One region of the Devosia sp. XK-2 genome, then DNA from elsewhere that is predicted to be linked to it. Evidence: predicted binding sites of a transcription regulator. Region 1 holds the regulator's gene; the other holds the start of a gene.

The links. Region 1 encodes LexA, which represses DNA repair genes until DNA is damaged. Its sites were predicted from a motif close to TGTTCNNNNTGTGTTCNG; they were not measured.
Region 2: the regulator LexA is predicted to act here: its motif matches at 8,121-8,138, upstream of recA (recombinase RecA).

What each region holds. Positions count from the first base shown of each region.
Region 1 covers NZ_CP146608.1:1,642,730-1,652,845, forward strand. The annotation lists gene V8Z65_RS07880 (SMP-30/gluconolactonase/LRE family protein) at 1-504, opposite strand, end outside; gene V8Z65_RS07885 (2-dehydro-3-deoxy-6-phosphogalactonate aldolase) at 501-1,112, opposite strand; gene V8Z65_RS07890 (2-dehydro-3-deoxygalactonokinase) at 1,123-2,034, opposite strand; gene V8Z65_RS07895 (IlvD/Edd family dehydratase) at 2,324-4,132, shown strand; gene V8Z65_RS07900 (NUDIX domain-containing protein) at 4,270-4,677, opposite strand; gene V8Z65_RS07905 (nuclear transport factor 2 family protein) at 4,667-5,053, opposite strand; gene lexA (transcriptional repressor LexA) at 5,055-5,771, opposite strand; gene glp (gephyrin-like molybdotransferase Glp) at 5,899-7,101, opposite strand; gene moaC (cyclic pyranopterin monophosphate synthase MoaC) at 7,098-7,577, opposite strand; gene trpC (indole-3-glycerol phosphate synthase TrpC) at 7,577-8,389, opposite strand; gene trpD (anthranilate phosphoribosyltransferase) at 8,386-9,405, opposite strand; gene V8Z65_RS07935 (aminodeoxychorismate/anthranilate synthase component II) at 9,405-10,004, opposite strand.
Region 2 covers NZ_CP146608.1:2,110,699-2,120,814, forward strand. The annotation lists gene V8Z65_RS10345 (helix-turn-helix domain-containing protein) at 13-432, shown strand; gene V8Z65_RS10350 (VWA domain-containing protein) at 519-2,192, opposite strand; gene V8Z65_RS10355 (DMT family transporter) at 2,553-3,437, shown strand; gene V8Z65_RS10360 (hypothetical protein) at 3,443-4,024, opposite strand; gene alaS (alanine--tRNA ligase) at 4,148-6,787, opposite strand; gene recA (recombinase RecA) at 6,964-8,037, opposite strand; gene araD1 (AraD1 family protein) at 8,312-9,307, shown strand; gene V8Z65_RS10380 (aldo/keto reductase) at 9,456-10,116, shown strand, end outside.

The DNA.
Region 1 (10,116 bases):
GATTTTCTTGTCCGGCGTATCGGTCCAATAGGCTGTCCGTCCGTCAGGCGAAAAACAGGTCGCGTTGGGTATCGCCACATCGGCGAGAATGCGCGTCAGCTTTCCCGCGCGATAATGATAGACCGCGCCTTGCTTGGGACCTTCGTCCTTGACCATCGTCCCGATCCAGAAGGCGCCCGAAGGATGAACACGGCTGTCATTGGTGCGGTTGGCCGGAATGTCATGCTCGATATCCACCAGGTGGACGATCTCGCCACTCTCGAGATCGAAACGCTTCAAGCCGGTTTCACTGGCCAGAACCAATGTGGTCTCATCGACGATGGCCGCCGCTGCGACGATCTCGTCGAAATGCCACTGATTCTCAACCACGCCATCGGCGCTGGCGGCGAACAGAACGCGATTGTTGATGTCGAACCAGAACAATTGCTGGCGCGCCGCGTGCCAGAAGGGGCCTTCACCTAAGGCGCATTGGCTATCGATCAATAGCTTTGCCGTATCGGTCATTGTGCCATCCCCTTGTCATAGGCCGCGACAGCCACCCGCGCACGTTCGCTGACGGCGTCAACACCCATCCCGGGTTTGAAGATATAGGTGCCCAGGCCAAAGCCCGCACAGCCCACGGCAAAGAAGTCCGAGAAATTGTCCGGATTTGCCCCGCCCACGGCGTAGAGCGGTAAATCGGGCGGCAAGACAGCTTTCATCGCCTTGATGCCCTTGGCGCCAAGAACCTCTGCGGGGAAGAATTTCAAACCGGTCGCGCCGGCGCGGATGGCGGCAAAAGCGTCGGTCGGGGAAAACACGCCGGGATAGGACTTAAGCCCCAGTCCCACGGTCTCGGCAATCACCGCCACATTGGTGTCGGGCGAAACAATAAATGTGCCACCAGCCCCCGCAACGGCCCGCACATCCTCTGGCGTCAGTACGGTACCGGCGCCGATCTCGGCGCGATCGTCCAACGCCTTGGCGGCCCGGCTGATGCTATCGACGGCGTTCGGCGAATTGAGCGGCACCTCAATCAGGGTGATACCCGCCTCCACCAGCGCGGTGCAGACAGGTACGGCCTCGTCCGGCGTGATACCGCGCAGAATGGCAATGATATGACGATGAGACACGAACAAATCCTCAGGAAATCGAAGCGCGGGCGGCCTTGAGGCCTGCCAGCACAACTTCAGTGGAATCGACGAGACGGCCGGAAGCGCCGGCCATGTTCAACACGCGCATATAGAGCGCACAAAGGGCACCCGAGCCGATGAGCGGTACCGGATCGGCGCCGATCTGGTTACGGTTCGCGGCAATTTCGGTACCGATAAGCAGGCCGGAAAGGTAGCCCGCGCACCAGTCGGGCGTCTTTCCCGAAAGCAGCGATGCCGCGCGAATCTTGAACAACTGACCCAAAAGGCCTGCGGGATTGTCTAGACCATCTCGCGCGCCTTCGACAAAGCCCTCATCCTGGGCGGGGCCATCCAGCGGTCCATTCATTGAATGCCGCAGCACCGAATGGCTCTTGAGCAGTTCGAACATTTCGCCGGTCATCGCGGTAGAAAAACTCACGATGCGCGTGCCCTCAAGCCGGGCCCACTTGGAATGGGTGCCTGGCATGCAGACCAATCCCGAATAGGCGGAAGACAGGCTCGCCAGTCCAAGCAATTGGGTTTCTTCCCCGCGCATGACGTTCTCGCCGCCTTGCGTCTGGCAAACGCCCGGCAGTATCGAAACGCGAATATTTCCATCGGGCATGGCGGGGTGCACCGCACCTGCTCCAAGAGCGCCGAGATCGGTCGGCGTTTCAAGATAGGGCGCCTCCAGCCAACCTTGCCGGGCACCCGCCATGCCGCAAATGACAACCTCAAGGGGTGCATCAGGCAGCGGCAACTGCCCAAGCACTTCTGTCAGAGCCCAGGGAAACTGTTCGCGCGTCAGCTTCCCCATACCCTTCTCGGAGCTGGCCGAGGCCTCGACAGTGCCATTCGGTCCGAGGCCCCAGGCACGCAGATTGGATGTGCCCCAATCCACCCCAACCCATGCTATTGCCATACTCTCCATCCCCCTGGCCCCGAACAACGCGGCGCGACCCTAAAGCGACCGGCCGGTTCTGGCCAGTTTGTTTCTACCCGGCGCAGCTCAATAGCGAACCATATGCACCATTGTCACGCGCTTGGCATCAGCACGTCTGGCGGCCGGATTTCGACCTTCTAGGACAAGTCCTGGCCGATTTGTATGATTTTTTGCGTCGACCCCATTCACAGCGCGCATTCGCGTGATAGAACGATCTCACCAAGGCCCTCACATCCGCGTCCCGGCGGACTAGCAAGGAACAGGCAAGATGACTGCAGACAATGGCGCCACCGGCGGCCGCAAGCTCCGTTCGCGCGCGTGGTTTGACAATCCCGACAATCCCGACATGACCGCGCTCTATCTTGAGCGCTATATGAATTATGGTGTGTCGCGCGAGGAACTGCAGTCTGGTAAGCCGATCATTGGCATCGCTCAGACCGGTTCCGATCTCAGCCCTTGCAATCGCCACCATATGGTGCTGGCCGAGCGGGTGCGCGAAGGCATTCGCGAGGCCGGCGGCATCGCCATTGAATTTCCGGTGCATCCGATCCAGGAAACGGGCAAGCGGCCCACTGCCGGTCTTGATCGCAACTTGGCCTATCTCGGACTTGTCGAGGTGCTTTATGGCTATCCGCTCGACGGCGTGGTGCTGACCATTGGCTGCGACAAGACTACCCCCGCCATGCTGATGGGTGCCGCCACGGTCAATATTCCGGCTATCGCGCTTTCCGTTGGTCCCATGCTTAACGGCTGGCACAAGGGCGAGCGCACCGGTTCGGGCACCATTGTCTGGAAGGCTAGGCAGATGCTGGCGGCCGGGGAAATCGACTATCCCAAATTCATTGAGCTCGTTGCGTCCTCGGCACCGTCCACGGGCTATTGCAACACCATGGGCACAGCTTCGACGATGAATTCGCTGGCCGAGGCCCTGGGCATGCAATTGCCGGGCTCAGCGGCCATTCCCGCGCCCTACCGCGACCGCCAGGAAATGGCCTATCGTACCGGCAAGCGCGCCGTGGAAATGGTGCATGAGGATCTCAAGCCCTCGGACATCCTGACCAAGGAGAATTTCCTCAACGCCATCGTCGTCAATTCGGCAATTGGCGGCTCGACCAATGCGCCGATCCATATCAACGCCATCGCCAAGCACATTGGTGTCGATCTCAAGATCGACGAATGGCAGCAACATGGCCATAAGGTCCCGTTGCTGGTCAATTTGCAGCCGGCCGGCGAATATCTAGGCGAAGACTACTACCACGCCGGTGGTGTGCCGGCCGTCGTCAACGAGCTGATGACGCAGGGCCTGATCCACGAGAACGCGCCGACGGTAAACGGCAAGACCATTGGCGAAAACTGCCGAACCACCGTCATCGAGGACGACAAGGTCATCCGGCACTTCAACGACCCGCTCAAAGCCGAGGCCGGGTTCCTGGTGCTGCGCGGCAACCTGTTCGACAATGCGATCATGAAGACCAGCGTTATCAGCCCCGAATTCAAGGAACGATATCTGTCCGATCCGGCGCATCCCAATATGTTCGAGGGTAAGGCGGTGGTCTTTGACGGCCCCGAGGACTACCACCATCGCATTGATGACCCGGCGCTCGACATCGACGAGCACACGCTGCTGTTCATGCGTGGCGCTGGGCCTGTAGGCTATCCGGGCGCAGCGGAAGTGGTGAACATGCGTCCGCCTGCTTATCTCATCAAGAAGGGTGTTTCCTCGCTCGCTTGCATTGGCGACGGTCGTCAGTCCGGCACATCGGGCTCGCCCTCGATTCTCAACGCGTCCCCCGAAGCCGCCGCCGGAGGCAATCTCGCTATTCTCAAGACGGGCGACCGGGTGCGCATCGATCTCAACAAGGGCGAAGCGAATATCCTGATCTCCAATGAGGAAATCGCGAGCCGCCGCGCTGCGCTCGAGGCCGATGGCGGCTACAAATTCCCCAGGCACCAGACGCCCTGGCAGGAAATCCAGCGCGGGCTCGTGGGCCAGTTGGGCGATGGCGCCATCCTCAAACCGGCCGAGAAATACCAGCGTATTGCCCAGACTGAGGGCGTGCCGCGCGACAATCACTAGGTTAATTCACCGCGAGCGAACTATCGGGCCCGTCGCCTTGAGGGGAGGGGCGATAGCGGGGCGTCAATCTGAATGTAAAATGCTATAGGTGCCCCGCACGAAACTACCAAAGGTCCGCCGCCTTGGCGGACCTTTTCTCATGGCTGGCGGGCACGGATCTCATTGAGCGCGCGCCTATAGATCTCGTGCCAATCCGGACCAGGACCATCCCTCAGCGGCCACCAGCGAAAAGCGAAGCGATGTCCGCCGTCGTCGGCGCAGAAAAACGCGAAGTGATCGGGCTGGGGCGGCACATCGACCGGCACGAAATGCCAGAGCTGCCCATCCGCAATATTCAGGCTCGACCAACTCACGCCGCTTCCAACGGTGCCAACCAAACCGGCCTCTTCAGCCAGTTCCCGAAGCGCGCCGTCTACTACGCGCTCGCCTGGCTCAAGCGTCCCCTTGACGAGCTGACAGCCAGCCAGCGGGTGTTTGAAAGCCAATATCTCGAGACTGTCCCTCGGCCCTCTCAGCACATAGGGGCAAACCTTTTCAACCAGCATCGACGGGCTCGGCGCTCAGATGCTCATGCACGACCTTCCAGCCATCAGGCTCCAGCCGCAAAACGCTCGTGCCTCGTCCGCCGCCCTGCGTCAGCTTCCCGTCAACAAGGCCGCGCCAGCCGAACCGATATAGACAGGCCGCCGAGCCATCGCCCTGGCAGAGCCAGCTAAGGTCTTCAATCCAGTAGAATTCATCGGCAATGCGCCGCCAGGTCTTCTCAAAGGCCCGACGCGCCGCATCAACACCGCAATGCGACCCTGAACTGAACCAGAACACGACGTCCTTCGACAGCATCGGCAGCAGGGCATCGAAGCGATGCTCGTTGATCACCTCGCCATAGAAGGCCATTGCGGCCTGTGGCGAGGTGAAACCCATCTCAATACTTCCGCATCAGGCCCACAAGCCGGCCCTGCACCTTGACCCGGTCCGGCGGGAAAATGCGGGTTTCATAGGCCGGATTGGCGGCTTCCAGCGCCACCGTATCGCCCTTGCGGCGTAGGCGCTTTAGGGTCGCTTCTTCGTCATCGACCAATGCGACAATGATCTCGCCGGTTGACGCATGTTCCTGCTTCTTGATGAGCACGGTATCGCCATCGAAAATGCCGGCCTCGATCATGGAATCACCACGCACTTCAAGGGCATAGTGCTCGCCGGCGCCCAGCATCTCGGGTGGCACAGCGATCGTATGGGAGTGGGTCTGAATGGCCTCGATGGGTGTACCGGCCGCGATGCGGCCCATGACCGGAATGGATACTGGACGGGCGTAATCGTCTGATCCACCAGGGTTATTTCGGGGCGGCGAGGCGACCTTGCCCAGATTGCCCTCTATAACGGAGGGCTCGAAGCGTGCCTTGCGCCCACCCAGCGACGGGTTCATGGAATCTGGGAGCTTGACCACTTCCAGCGCCCGGGCCCGGTTGGGCAGGCGGCGGATGAAGCCGCGCTCTTCAAGCGCCGTGATCAGCCGGTGGATGCCAGATTTCGATGCGAGATCAAGGGCATCCTTCATCTCGTCAAAGCTCGGGGGAATGCCGCTCTCCTTCATCCTTTCGTGGATGAACATCAGCAGCTCGTGTTGTTTGCGTGTCAGCATTGGCCCCACAACCCCAGAATCGGAACATAGACGGAACGACCATACATGTTCCATTTATGTTCTGCAATAGCTCCGGCCGGAGGCCAGGACCCCGTTAATGAAGGGGTTCTGAACAAACTGACAGGAATCAGAAGGCGTCGATGGGGAGGGCCTCGACCAGGGCGCCGGCCGGTCGCCCGGGATCCAGCTCGGGCTGCACGATCAGGAGGTCCGCGGCCGCAAGAGACGATGTGTGTCCACTATCGGTCTGGCTGATGGGTTCCGCCATGGGACCGTACTCTCTCTGCAGCAGCCGGGCGCGCATGAAGTGGCGGCGGGCCGTATTCGGGGGTGTGGCGGCGGCCAACGGCAAATGCCAGGTCAGGGGGGCCGGTGCGCCAAGCCAGGCGCGCAGGGCAGGCTTTATGAAGACAAGGGCGGTCACCATGGCCGAAACCGGATTGCCGGGCAGGCCGAAGACCAGAGTTTTGCCGCTCGTACCGAACATCAGCGGCTTGCCCGGCCGCATATTGATGCGCCAGAAGTCGAGGGTAACGCCCAGCTCCTTGAGCACATCCTGGACGAGATCATGCTCGCCCACCGAAGCGCCACCCGTCGTAATCAGGACATCGGGCTCTTCCGCAAAGGCTTTCGACAGCCGTTCGCGCAAAGACGCTGCGTCGTCCGGAATGATGCCATGATCGCGGATGGTGCTGGCATAGGGCGCCAGCATGGCGGTGAGGCCAAAACTGTTGGAGGCCACGATCTGGTCCGGGCCGAGCGGGTTGCCGGGCAAGACCAGTTCGTCGCCAGTCGCCATCAGCGCGATGCGCGGCCGCCTGGCCGCCACGAGTTCAGCTTTGTTGGCCGCCGCAGCGACAGCGATCTGCATCGGCGTCAGGCATGTTCCTGGGCCAATCAGCACCTGACCCGTCGCAAAATCGTTACCCTTCGGACGAATGCTGTGACCAAGCCGGGCAGGGGCCGTGAACCGGACCTTTTCGCCTTCCCGGACGGCTTCTTCCTGCATGATGACCGTATCCGCGCCCGGCGGAACCGGCGCACCGGTGAAAATGCGGACAGCCTGTCTGTGGCCGACCGATCCCGGAAAACCGGCGCCGGCCTGTGACGTACCGATGACGTCGAGCCAAATATCCTCCGCAACGTCCGCTGCCCTCATGGCATAGCCGTCCATGGCGCTGGCGTCGAAAGGGGGCTGGTCGTGATCGGCAATGACGGGGGCGTAAAGGACCCGCCCAGCGGCCGCGCTCAATGTGACGATTTCACCGGCGGGGGCAGGCACTCGCGCCAGAATGGCCTTCAAGGCCTCGTCGACCGGCAAGAGGCTCATGGCGTCCGCACAAAGTCGCCGGACTTGCCGCCGGATTTTTCGACAAGGCAGAGATCGGAGATGACCATGGCCCGGTCGATGGCCTTGGCCATGTCATAGAGCGTTAGGGCGGCAGTCGAAGCGGCGGTCAACGCCTCCATCTCTACCCCGGTCTGGCCGGTCGTCTCGGCGGCCGCCCGAATGCGGATGCTGGTCTCGCTGTCGGCCTCGATATCGACGCTGACCTTGGTCAGCGGGATCGGATGGCAAAGCGGGATCAATTCGGCAGTTTTCTTGGCGGCCATGATGCCGGCAATGCGGGCCACGGCCAGCGCGTCGCCTTTTTTGAGGCCACCACCAAGAATGGCGGCAATGGTCCCGGCCTCGCCGCTCAATATGGCCTGCGCCACGGCGCGGCGTCGCGTAACCGCCTTGTCACCAATATCAACAATATGGGCCTCGCCCTTTTCGTTGAGATGGGTGAGCCCCTTGCTCATCAGCGCACCGTTTCCGGCGCGCCCATGAGGAGCGCTCGGGTGGCCGCGACGACATCGTCCTGGCGCATCAAGCTCTCGCCCACAAGGAATGTGCCGACATTGCAACGCTCATCGAGCATTTTGACATGCTCATGGGTAACAATGCCGCTTTCGCTGACCAGCAGCACATCAGACGGCACGCCGGCGGCCAGATTGACCGTGGTTTCCAGCGTGGTTTCGAAGGTGCGCAGGTTGCGATTGTTGACACCGATGAATTTCGCTCCCAGCGCCAATGCACGGTCGAGTTCAAGCTGGTCATGCACTTCCACCAGCGCGTCCATGCCCCACTCCTCGGCGGCATCGAGCAGGTAGCGCGCCACGTCATCGCCCACGGCAGCCAGGATGACCAGAATGCAGTCGGCGCCCCAGGAGCGAGCCTCGGCCACCTGATAGGTTTCGAACAGGAAGTCCTTGCGCAGGACCGGCAGGCGTGTCGCGGCTCTCGCCTCGATCAGATAGCTCGGTGAGCCCTGAAAACTCGGACGATCGGTGAGCACCGAGAGACAGGCCGCGCCCGCCAGCTCATAGGCGCGGGCAATTTCGGCCGGATTGAAGTCGGCCCGGATCAGTCCCTTTGAGGGGCTGGCCTTCTTCACCTCCGCGATCAGGGCGTAGTCGCCCTGGGCACGCTTGGCCTTGATGGCCTTGAGGAAACCCCGCGGCGCGGGCTGGTCATGCGCTTCGGCAACCACCTCCGCCCAGGGGCGCATGCTCTTGGCGGCCGCGATTTCCTCGCGCTTATAGGCTTCTATCTGCTTGAGAATGTCGCTCATTGGGCTTGTCCGTTCGATACCGCGACAAGGCGCGCCAGGGTTTCCCTGGCCTTGCCGCTATCAATGGTTTGCCGGGCCAGGGCAATACCATCCTCAATGGTTTCCACCTTGTCGGCAACCAGCAGCGCGGCACCGGCGTTGAGCAGGACCGTATCGCGATAAGCGCCCGGAGCGCCATCGAAGAGGGCCATCATCGCCGCCGCATTTTCGCTTGGCTCACCCCCCAGCAGGTCCTTCGGATCGGTCTGCTTCAACCCGACCTGTTCGGGATGCAGTTCAAAGCTGCGCAGGTCCCCGCCCGCAATCTGCGCCACGAAATTGGGCCCCGATGTGGAAAGCTCGTCCAAACCTTCGCTGGAGTGAACCACCCAGGCCTTGATGGCGCGATTGGCGAGGAGTGCGGAGGCGACAGGTTCGACCCATTCCTGCGCATAGACGCCCAGCAGGTAGCGCCGCACACCGGCAGGATTGGACTGCGGACCCAAAAGGTTAAACAGCGTGCGCACACCCATTTCGGCGCGGGCCGGGCCGACATGGCGCATGGCCGGATGGTGATTGGGCGCGAACATGAAACCGATTCCGGCTTCGGCAATCGTCTTGCTGATCTGCTCGGGGGTCAGGTCGAGCTTGACGCCGAGCGCCTCCAAGACCTGCGATGCGCCGGAGCGCGACGAGAGTGCCTTGTTGCCGTGCTTGGCCACTGGCACGCCCGCGGCCGCCACCACCAATGCCGTGCTCGTCGAAATATTGAGGCTGCCGCCGCCATCGCCGCCGGTGCCGACAATGTCGATGGCATCGTCCGGCGCGACGACAGGCACCATGGTTTCGCGCAAGATCGACACGGCCGCAGCTATCTCGCCGACCGTCTCGCCCTTGATGCGCATGCCCATCAGGAAGGCGCCGATCTGGGCCGGCGTGGCTTCGCCCCCCATGATGATGCGCATGACACTACGCATCTCTTCGCCGGTCAGGTCCTTGCGCTCCGCAATCTTGTTGAGAGCTTGCTTGATATCCATCACGCAGCCTTCTTTCCGTTGAAGTCGCGGGCAATGTTGAGAAAGTTCTGCAATAGGGCGTGGCCGTTTTCCGACGCAATGCTTTCGGGGTGAAACTGGACGCCATGCAGCGGCAGGGTCCGGTGCTGCATGCCCATGATCAGGCCATCGTCAGTGGTGGCGGTCACTTCCAGCTCATCGGGCAAAGTGTCGGCCTTGACGAGTAGCGAGTGATAGCGCGTCGCCTCGAACCCCGAATTGAGGCCGCGGAACAGGCCCTTGCCGGTATGATTGATCTTGCTGGTCTTGCCGTGGACCAGGTTCGGCGCCCGCACGACCTCGCCCCCGAGGGCCTGGCCCATGGCCTGGTGGCCGAGGCACACACCCAGCATGGGAATTGAGGCTTTGAAGCGGTCGACAACCGCCAGGCAGATACCGGCTTCGCTGGGCGTGCAGGGGCCGGGCGACAACACAATAGCCTCCGGCGCCATGGCGGCGATCTCCTCAAGCGTAATCTTGTCGTTACGCCTGACGGTGATATCTGCGCCCAGTTCGCCGAGGAAATGGACGAGGTTGTAGGTAAAGCTGTCGTAATTATCGATGACGAGGGTCTTGGTCATGTCTTTGTCCTCAATGGGCTGTTTCTAACCGACCAGGTCATTCCCGCGAAAGCGGTAATCCCTGTTTCAGAACCAGCCTCGCCATCGGGCCGCAGCCACATCTGAACCTGTT
Region 2 (10,116 bases), 470 kb from region 1:
TAGAAGGATGACATGCGCAACCACAACCGTTCCGGCTGCCCCATCAATCTGACGCTCGAAATTCTCGGCGATCGATGGAGCCTGCTCATCCTGCGCGACATGATGTTTGGTGGAAAACGGACTTACAATCAGTTCCTCGAAAGCGACGAGAAGATCGCCACCAACATTCTACGGGATCGCCTGCAGGCGCTGGTCGAGGCGGGTCTGCTCGTCCGCGCGGCGGACCCGACGCACAAGCAAAGGATCACCTATCGTCTCACCGAAAGCGCCATCCAGCTTGTTCCGGTCATGGCCCATCTCGGCAATTGGGGACAGAGAACATTGCCGGCCGACGCAGAGCTAGCGGCCAAGGCTCGCGGCATCTTTGCTGGTGGGCCGGCCCATTGGGATGAATTGATGAGCGCCTTGCGCGCAGAACATCTGGGGATCTGACCCAGCGGCTCGATCCCTGTAGTTCCGGAGCAACAAAAAAGGCCGGGATTGCTCCCGACCTTCCTGTCGCACAAATGGAATCGAACCTATTTCGTCTTGGCCTTAGCTGCGCCCTTTTCGGCTGTGACCTCGACCCTCTCGCCGGCGACCACAGTAAAGGCGGTTTCCGTCTCGCTATCGTCCTCATAGCGGGTGACGACGACGAAATCGCCGGCGGGAAGCGTGGTCTGATATTCGGTGTCGTAGCCGTAGCCCATCTCTTCGCGATTGCCCTGAATATCCTTCTTGGCCGAGAAGACCTGGAAGGACTTCGCTTCGGGCATGGAGATGGCGGCAACACCGGCATTGATGACCACATCGACATCGACCCGTTGGCCGCTGACCACCGTGAACGGCATCTGGGCGCTGGCTGCATTCATCCGCACCTCGGCGACATAATCGCCCGGCGTCAGTTGATATTCATTGCCCGGGCCATAGCCATAGCCAACCTCTTCGCGCGACCCGTCAATGGCCTGGGCGGCCTTGAAGACATTGACCGCCATGCCACCATCCTCGATGGTCATGCCCTCGATATAGCTGCCATTGATCACGGCAAGACCGACGCCGGCCACCAGGTCCTTTTCCACCGTTTCACCGGCGGCGAGGGTGAAAGTCTCGGACACTTCGCCCTGCCCCACCTTGGCCGTGACGGTGACCTCACCAGCCGGCGCAGCAAATTCGCCCTCGCCATAGCCATAGCTGTCCCCGCCTTCGAAATAGATGTTGAGCGCTGCCCCATCGGCCACGGGCTCACCTTCTGCGGCATAGGCCCTGACGATCACGGTGCCCGCATTCATCACGAAATAGGGCGCGGCAAGCGCATCGGCGGCTATGGTGACGGACTGGGTCTGCTCGACCGGACCATAGCGCACGACCAGATCGTAGTCGCCCGGCGCGATCTGCTTGGTGGGAATACCATAGCCATAGTCGATGGTGTCGCCACTCTGGTTGAGTTCCCAATAGACCGGACCGTCATTCTGATCGGTCAGCAGGTCACCGCCTTCGGCCAGGGCCATTTCGATGGTGAAATTCTTATCGAGCATGGCCGGCTGCGGCGTCGGTTCGGGCTCCGGCGCCGGTTCGGGTTCGGCCTGCGCCACCTCTGCAACGGTGCGGGTCAAAGCCTCGACAAGGTCGCTGCCATCCTGCGCGGAGAGATATTTGCCGCCGGTATTCTCAGCTAGGCAGGCCACCTGGCGACCTTCTTCGTCCGAAAGGCCGAAACCGAGCACATGGGTGGTAAAATCGATACCCTGCGATTCAAGGTCGCTGCCCAAGGCGCAGGGATCCACTTCGCAGGTTTCAAGCCCATCGGTAATCAGAATGACCGTGGCCTTTTCCTCGGTATAGCGCAGCTCTTCGGCGGCAAGGCGCACCGCATCGCTAAGCGGTGTCATGCCCTTGGGATTGATGTCGCCGGCCGCTTCGGCAATGGCCGCGCCCGTGCCAGGGGCCGGCTCGACCAGCATTTCAATATCGGCGCAATTGCCTTTTTCGCGATGACCATAGGTCATCAGGCCCAACTCCAGATCGTCCGGCAGCTCGGCCAACACCGAAGACAGCGTCTCGCGCGCAATGGTGATGCGCGCCTTGCCATCGACCTGGGCCCACATGGAACCGGACCCATCCAGAACGATGACGGCCCGCTCGGCCGCTATCGCCGGGAATGCCAGCCCGATCGCGGCAAGCGCGCCCAGCACGGCCCTACTCAAAAGTCGCATGAAATTCGCCCTCCAAACTGAAATATCGCCACGACCGGCGACCATGCTAAAAAAGCCATGCCGGTCATGAAGCCAGCATGAATGGATAGTTCAGATTTGTCCCACCAAGTTCGCCGCCTGCGAATAGTATTGCGGCAAGAACAGGCGGAGAACTTGATCATGCCGGCTCGACGGCCCCGGGTACAGTAAAACCTCGATCTATGCTGTTCTCGACATTGCCCGGGCAAGAAACGGCAGCGTCGGCGCCGTGCATTGGCATGCCGATGGCCAAGGGCACCATATTCTGATGACGCCGGATCGCGCGGCACGTATGCTGGCGCGATCCTTCCTCGAGTCTTTCCTTACTTCGGATATTGTGAGATGCCCGTCGGCGTCATTCTGGCCTTTCTGGCCTATGCCGTATTTTCCATGGCAGACGCCCTGATCAAGGCCACAGGTCCGACCCTGTCGGTCTTCGAAATCGCATTTTTCACCACGTCATTCTCTATCATACCGGCCATGCTGACCAAGCGCGGCGAGCGCTGGCGCGACATTTATCGGCTGCACCACCCTTGGCTGGTGCATCTGCGCTGCCTGACCGCCATTAGCGGTACCGCCTGCGTGATGTACGCCTTCACCCATATTCCCTTTGCCGAAGTCTATGCCATCGGCTTCACCACGCCCCTGTTCGTGACCCTGCTCTCGGTGCTGGTGCTGCGCGAATATGTGGCCCTGCATCGCTGGATATTACTGTTCATCAGCTTCATGGGCGTGGTCCTGGTGATCCGGCCGGGCCTGAAAGCGCTGGAAACCGGCCATTTCGTAATGATGGCCGGCGCCATGCTGGGGGCCGTGACAACCACCGTGCTGCGCCATGTGGCGCCCAAGGAAAGGCGCGTGAGCCTTGTGGGCCTGCAGGTGCTATATTCGGCGGCCGTCAATGCCGTGCTGATGGCGCCCAGTTTTGTGGTTCCCTCACCGGCGCAGCTCGGCGTCCTGCTCGGCATCGGCCTATTGGGGGGCATGGGCGGACTGCTGCTCATTCAGGCCAGCAAGCAGACCCCCGCCAATCTGATCGCCCCGGTGCAATATAGCCAATTGATCTGGGCCATTCTGTTCGGCGCGGTGTTCTTCGGGGAATATCCGGACTGGATCGCCATTGTGGGCATGGTGATCGTCGTGGGCGCCGGACTGCTCAACGTGCTGAGCGAACGTCCCCGCATCCGCTGGAAGCCGCGCATCTTCTTCTTCCGCATCGGGCAGTAGAACGCCTAATGCGTGGTGGTGTCCCAGTAATCCCACCGGCGCACAATGGCCGGCCCGTCGGTCACGCTCCGATGAATGACCAGTTTGGAATGCAGATGGGCATTGGACACGCGAGCGGTATGACCGCCCCCGATAACCTCCATGCGCCGCCGGTCCGGTCCGAAATAATCGGCCGTTTCGATATAAACGATATCGTGCTTGAGCTGGCTGACCAGCCTGTCCGTCAGTAGCTCCGAATTTTCCGGCAGGCACAGAATGTCGTCAAACCCCATTTCGATGTAGCGCAGGAACGTGTCCGCATCGCAATCCTGCGTGATCAGGATGATCGGGGCGAGCTTCACCCGGGGCGATGGGTAATGCCGCAACCGATGAAGGATATCGGTCTTTTCCGCATCCTCAGTGGCGAAATGGACGAGAAAGAACAGGTTGGAGACCACCCGTTTGCGCAATTCGGTCACATCGCGGTAATGCGCGAACAGGCCAAATCCAGTCGCTCGGGCGAAGCGCTCGAGGCTTCTCAACGGCGCGCCGGGCGGGCAACAGGCCACCGCCCCGCATTCGGACAGGATCGTTGATCGTCCGTTCATGTCCGTCGACCTCCCAATCGACGGAACGATACTAGCGCAGTGCAGCGGGCGCGAAAATGCAAAAAAGCCGTTCAGCATGGTGCCACGCTGAACGGCTTCGATAAAATTGCTAGGACGGGCGGACTAGATCAGTGCCCGGATCGCGGCAATGGCGTCATCAGCCTTGGAGCCGTCCGGCCCACCGCCCTGGGCCATGTCGGGACGGCCGCCGCCGCCCTGCCCGCCCAAAGCCGCCGTAGCCGACTTGATCAGCGTGCCGGCTGCATAGCGGCTGGTCAGGTCATCGGTAACGCCTATGGCCACCGTACCCTTGCCGTCCTCGCCCTTGAGCACCATGACCACCACGCCCGAGCCGACGCGTTTCTTTTCCGCATCCACGACCGACTTGATGTCCTTGGCGGCCACGCCCTCGACGACACGGCCGACAAAGGTCACACCATTGATGGTTTCGCTGGCATCGCCGCCGGCGCCGCCACCGCCCAGCGCCAGCTTCTGGCGAGCATCGGCCAGGGCCTTCTCCGCGTTTTTGAGCTGGTTCTGCAGGGCCTCGATGCGGTCGAGCACGTCATGCGTGCCCGAGCGCAACAGTCCGGCCGCCGAGGCCACAATATTGGTACTGGTATTGCCGCGATGGCGGGCCGCATTGCCCGTCAGCGCCTCGATGCGGCGCACCCCGGCGGCAACGGCACCCTCGGAGACGACCGAGACCAGGCCAATATCGCCCGTGCGGCGCACATGGGTGCCGCCACATAGTTCCACCGACCAACCAAGGCCATTGCCCGACGGTTCGCCCATGGACACCACGCGCACTTCATCACCGTATTTTTCGCCGAACAGCGCCCGAGCGCCCGATTCCTTGGCCTCATCGACACCCATCAGGCGCGTCTCGACCGGGCTGTTCTGGAGAATGATCGCATTGGCAATATCCTCCACCTCGGCCATTTCCTGCGGCGTCATCGGCTTGGTATGCACAAAGTCAAAGCGCAGGCGGTCGGCCGAAACCAGCGACCCTTTCTGGGCAACGTGATCGCCCAGCACCAGGCGCAGAGCCTCATGTAGCAAATGGGTGGCCGAGTGATTGGCACGGATCGCCGAGCGGCGCTCGTGATCAACGATCAATTCGACGGCCTGCCCGCGCTTGAGCGTACCCTCGGTGACCTTGACCTTATGGGCGAAGACGCCGTGATGCTTGCCGGTATCCAGCACCTGGGCGGCAAAACCTTCGCCCTTGATCACGCCACTATCGCCGACCTGGCCACCGCTTTCGCCATAAAAGGGGGTCTGATTGACCACCACAATGCCGTCCTGACCGGCAGCGATCGCGTCGACTTCGCTTCCCTCGATCAGAAGCGCCTTGACCTCGCCCTCGGCGACCTCGGTCTCATAGCCGAGAAATTCGGTGGGGCCGAGCTTGTCGGCCAGGCCATACCAGACCGTATCGGTAGCGGCCTCACCCGAACCGGCCCAATTCTTGCGCGCCTCGGCCTTCTGCTGGGCCATGGCGGCGTCGAACCCGGCCTGGTCGACCGAAATATTGCGCGACCGCAACGCATCTTGGGTCAGGTCGAGCGGGAAGCCATAGGTGTCATAGAGTTTAAACGCGGTAGCGCCATCGAGCACGGCTCCCTCGCCCAGATCGGCGGTCTCGGCCTCGAGAATCTGCAGGCCACGGCCCAGCGTCTTGAGGAAACGACCCTCTTCGAGGCGCACGGTCTCAGCGATCATGGCCTCGCCACGGCTGAGCTCAGGATAGGCCTGGCCCATTTCACGCACCAGTGTCGGCACCAACTTGTGGATCACCGGCTCATTGGCACCCAAAAGGGTCGCATGGCGCATGGCACGGCGCATGATGCGCCGCAGCACATAGCCGCGGCCCTCATTGGAGGGCAGAACGCCCTCGGCAATCAGGAAGCTCATGGAGCGCAAATGGTCGGCAATGACGCGCAGACTGCGATTGCCCGGACCGTCAATATCGGCATTGGTGGCATTGGCCGCAGCCCCGATCAGTGCCCTGAACAGATCGATGTCATAATTGTCGTGCACGCCCTGCATGACCGCAGCAATGCGCTCGAGCCCCATGCCGGTGTCGATCGAGGGACGCGGCAGGCCAGTGCGAGACCCATCGCCATGCTGCTCATATTGCATGAACACCAGGTTCCATATCTCGATCCAGCGATCGCCATCTTCCTCGGGCGAACCCGGAGGGCCGCCCCAGACCTTATCGCCGTGGTCGTAGAAAATTTCCGAGCAGGGACCGCAGGGGCCGGTGTCGCCCATCTGCCAGAAATTGGACTTGGCCCCGAGACGCACAATGCGGTCTTCGGACAGGCCAGCAATCTTTTTCCAAAGCTCGAGGGCCTCGTCATCGTCCTCGTAGACAGTGACCATGAGCCTGTCTCGAGGCAGCGCCCAATCCTTGGTGAGCAGGGTCCAGGCCAGTTCGATGGCGCGATCCTTGAAATAATCGCCGAAGGAGAAATTCCCCAACATTTCAAAGAAGGTGTGGTGGCGCGCAGTGAAACCGACATTGTCGAGATCGTTATGCTTACCCCCGGCGCGTACGCATTTCTGCGCCGTCGAGGCCGTTGAATAGGGACGCTTTTCGACCCCCGTAAAGACGTTCTTGAACTGCACCATGCCCGCATTGGTGAACATCAGCGTCGGATCGTTGCGCGGCACCAAAGGGCTGGAGGCGACAGGTTCGTGGCCGTTCCGTGTAAAGTAACCGACAAAGCTGGAACGAAGATCGTTTACGCTGGTCATGCAGAGGCTTTCTTGGGCGAGAATGCGAACGCATCCTTGGAAGAATTTTGAGGCTTTCTATCCCGCAGGACTTGGCCCTGTCCAGCATCGTGGCACCCCCAATCCCGCCTAAAAGGCAAGAAAAAGGCACCGGATAACCGGTGCCTCAAAGCAATGCATGGGATCGTCCGGACCGATCAATCCTCGCCGCTGTCGCTGTCGTCGCCGCCATCGACCAGAAGGACCTCGCCCAGCAACCCCGAACTCTCGCGCACACCCTGTTCGATCGTGGCAGCGATTTCGGGATTGTCCTTGAGGAACTGACGCGAATTCTCACGCCCCTGCCCCAGCCGCTGGCTGTCCCAGGAGAACCAGGCGCCGGACTTTTCGACAATGCCCGACTTGACGCCCAGATCGAGCAATTCGCCAGTCTTGGATATGCCCTCGCCATACATGATGTCGAATTCGACCTGACGGAACGGCGGCGCCAGCTTGTTCTTGACCACCTTGACGCGGGTCTGGTTGCCGACGATCTCCTCGCGATCCTTGATCGCGCCGATACGGCGGATATCGAGACGCACCGAGGCATAGAACTTCAGCGCATTGCCGCCGGTCGTGGTTTCGGGCGAACCATACATAACGCCGATCTTCATGCGTATCTGGTTGATGAAGATGACAAGGCACTTGGACTTGGAGATGGACGAGGTCAACTTGCGCATGGCCTGGCTCATCAAGCGCGCCTGCTGGCCGGGTAGGCTGTCGCCCATTTCACCTTCCAGTTCGGCGCGCGGCGTAAGCGCGGCAACCGAGTCGACCACCAGAACGTCAATGGCGCCCGACCGCACCAGCGTATCGGTGATCTCCAGGGCCTGTTCGCCGGCATCGGGCTGGGAGATCAGCAGATCATCGACATTGACGCCAAGCTTGCGCGCATAGACGGGGTCCAACGCATGCTCGGCATCGACGAAGGCGCAAATGCCACCCTTGCGCTGCGCTTCGGCAATGACGTGCAAAGCCAGCGTGGTTTTGCCCGAGCTTTCCGGCCCGAAAATTTCAACGATACGGCCCTTGGGCAGCCCGCCAATGCCGAGCGCGATGTCCAGGCCAAGCGAACCGGTCGAGATCGCCTCGACCTCAATGGCCGAGTTCTCACCCAGGCGCATGATCGAGCCCTTGCCGAAATTCCGCTCGATCTGGCTCAGCGCTGCGGCAAGAGCCTTATCCTTGTCCATCGATCCACCCTCAACGACGCGAAGCGGCGAAGCTGCCATAATGCTGTCTCCTTATTTCACGCTCCCGGGGCCCATGCAACGAGAGGTGATCAATGCCAGATGTCTTCAATTCGTGCTTTATTTGTTCTCATTTTGTTTCATTTTCGTCAAGAGACAAAATGAGAACAAAACATCCAGCAGCAAAGGACCGCACCGCCGTGCAGATAGAGCGATTCTGTTTGACCGTCAGCCCGGGCAGAAAAGTATGATTTTTGACTGGACAGTTGCCCACCGGAACAGTTTTATGCCGCCAACGCCAAACCGGGGACCACTCATGCATCTGATCCAGTACTATGACGACAAGGGGAATCGCGCCGTCGGCGTGACGCATAATGGCGAGACCCGCCGGGTCAAGGGCGTCGCCAGCGTCTATGAACTGGTTCAGGGCGCCTTTGCGGCCACGGGCGGCCTGCCCGCCGCCATCGAGACCCGCGGGCTCGACGAAAGCATCGACCGGCAGGCCCTGGCACACGAAGGCCGGCTGCTGGCCCCGATCGATCATCCCGATCCGGCCCATCTGCATGTGACAGGCACGGGCCTGACCCATCTCGGCTCCGCCGCCACGCGCGACGCCATGCACAAGGCCAATGGCGAGAAGCCGGCTGGCGAATTGACCGACAGCATGAAGATGTTCCGCATGGGGCTGGAAAACGGCAAGCCGGCGCCCGGCGAAAAGGGCGTGCAGCCGGAATGGTTCTATAAGGGCAATGGCCATATCGTGGTCAATCCAGGCAGCGCCATCCCCTCCCCCTCCTTCGCGCTGGATGCGGGCGAGGAACCCGAAATCGCCGGTATCTACGTCATCGATCCCGAAGGCCGGCCGCGTCGCCTCGGCTTTGCCCTGGGCAATGAGTTTTCCGACCATGTGACCGAGCGGATCAACTATCTCTATCTGGCACATTCCAAGCTGCGCGCCTGCTCGTTCGGTCCCGAACTGCGCATCGGCGACTTGCCCCGCCATATCGAGGGCATGTCGCGCATTCTGCGCAATGGCGAGGTTCTGTGGGAAAAGCCTTTCCTCTCGGGCGAGGACAATATGAGCCACACCATAGCCAATCTCGAATATCACCACTTCAAATATGACCTGTTCTGCCAGCCGGGCGACGTGCATGTGCATATGTTCGGCACGGCAACGCTGAGCTTTGCCGACGGCATTTCCACCAAGCCCGACGATGTCTTCGAGATCGAGGAAAGCCAGTTCGGCCTGCCGCTGCGCAATCCTGTGCGCGTGGAAGAGGAAAAGCCGGTGGTGATTGCCGGGCTCTACTAGTTCCGCCCCATCCTGCCGAGGGTTTTATCGCCGGGCTCGTCCCGGCGATTTCTTTTTTGGGGCATGGACGCCGGCCGCACATGCCGCCCCGTCTTTACTCGCCTCAACTAACATGTCAGTTATGCCCCCGCTCTGACGGAGGATGGACATGAGTGCGCATAGCTTCGAAAAACGCCGTATCGCCCAGACCGAGCTGGAGGTCACGACCTTGGGACTGGGTGGGGCGAGCCTGGCGGGCATTTTTTCAGCCGTGCCGGCCGAGCAGGCCCGCGCCACCGTCAACCATGCGCTCGAAATCGGCATCAACTATGTCGATACGGCTCCCCAATATGGCCTGGGTCGTTCGGAACATCTGGTGGGCGATGTGGTGCGCGAGGCCAATCCGCGCCCGATCATCTCCACCAAAGTGGGGCGCCGCCTCACACCGGTCGATCCCATCATCCAGGACAAGGGCAACTGGATTGATCCGCTGCCTTTCGATCAGGTCTATGACTATTCCTATGACGGCATCATGCGCTCGCATGCCGACAGCCTGCAGCGGCTGGGCCTTGAAAAGGTGGACATTCTCTATGTCCACGATATTGGCGTGGCCACCCACGGCGTAGAGGGCAATAAGCCGCTCTGGGACCAGCTTGCCTCGGGCGGCTACGAGGCCCTGCGCGAATTGCGTGACGGTGGCACGGTCAAAGCCATCGGGCTTGGCGTCAATGAATGGGAAGTCTGCATGGACGCCTTCGCCCTTGGCGATTGGGACGTCTTCCTGCTGGCTGGCCGCTACACGCTGCTTGAACAGACGGCGCTTGCGCCCT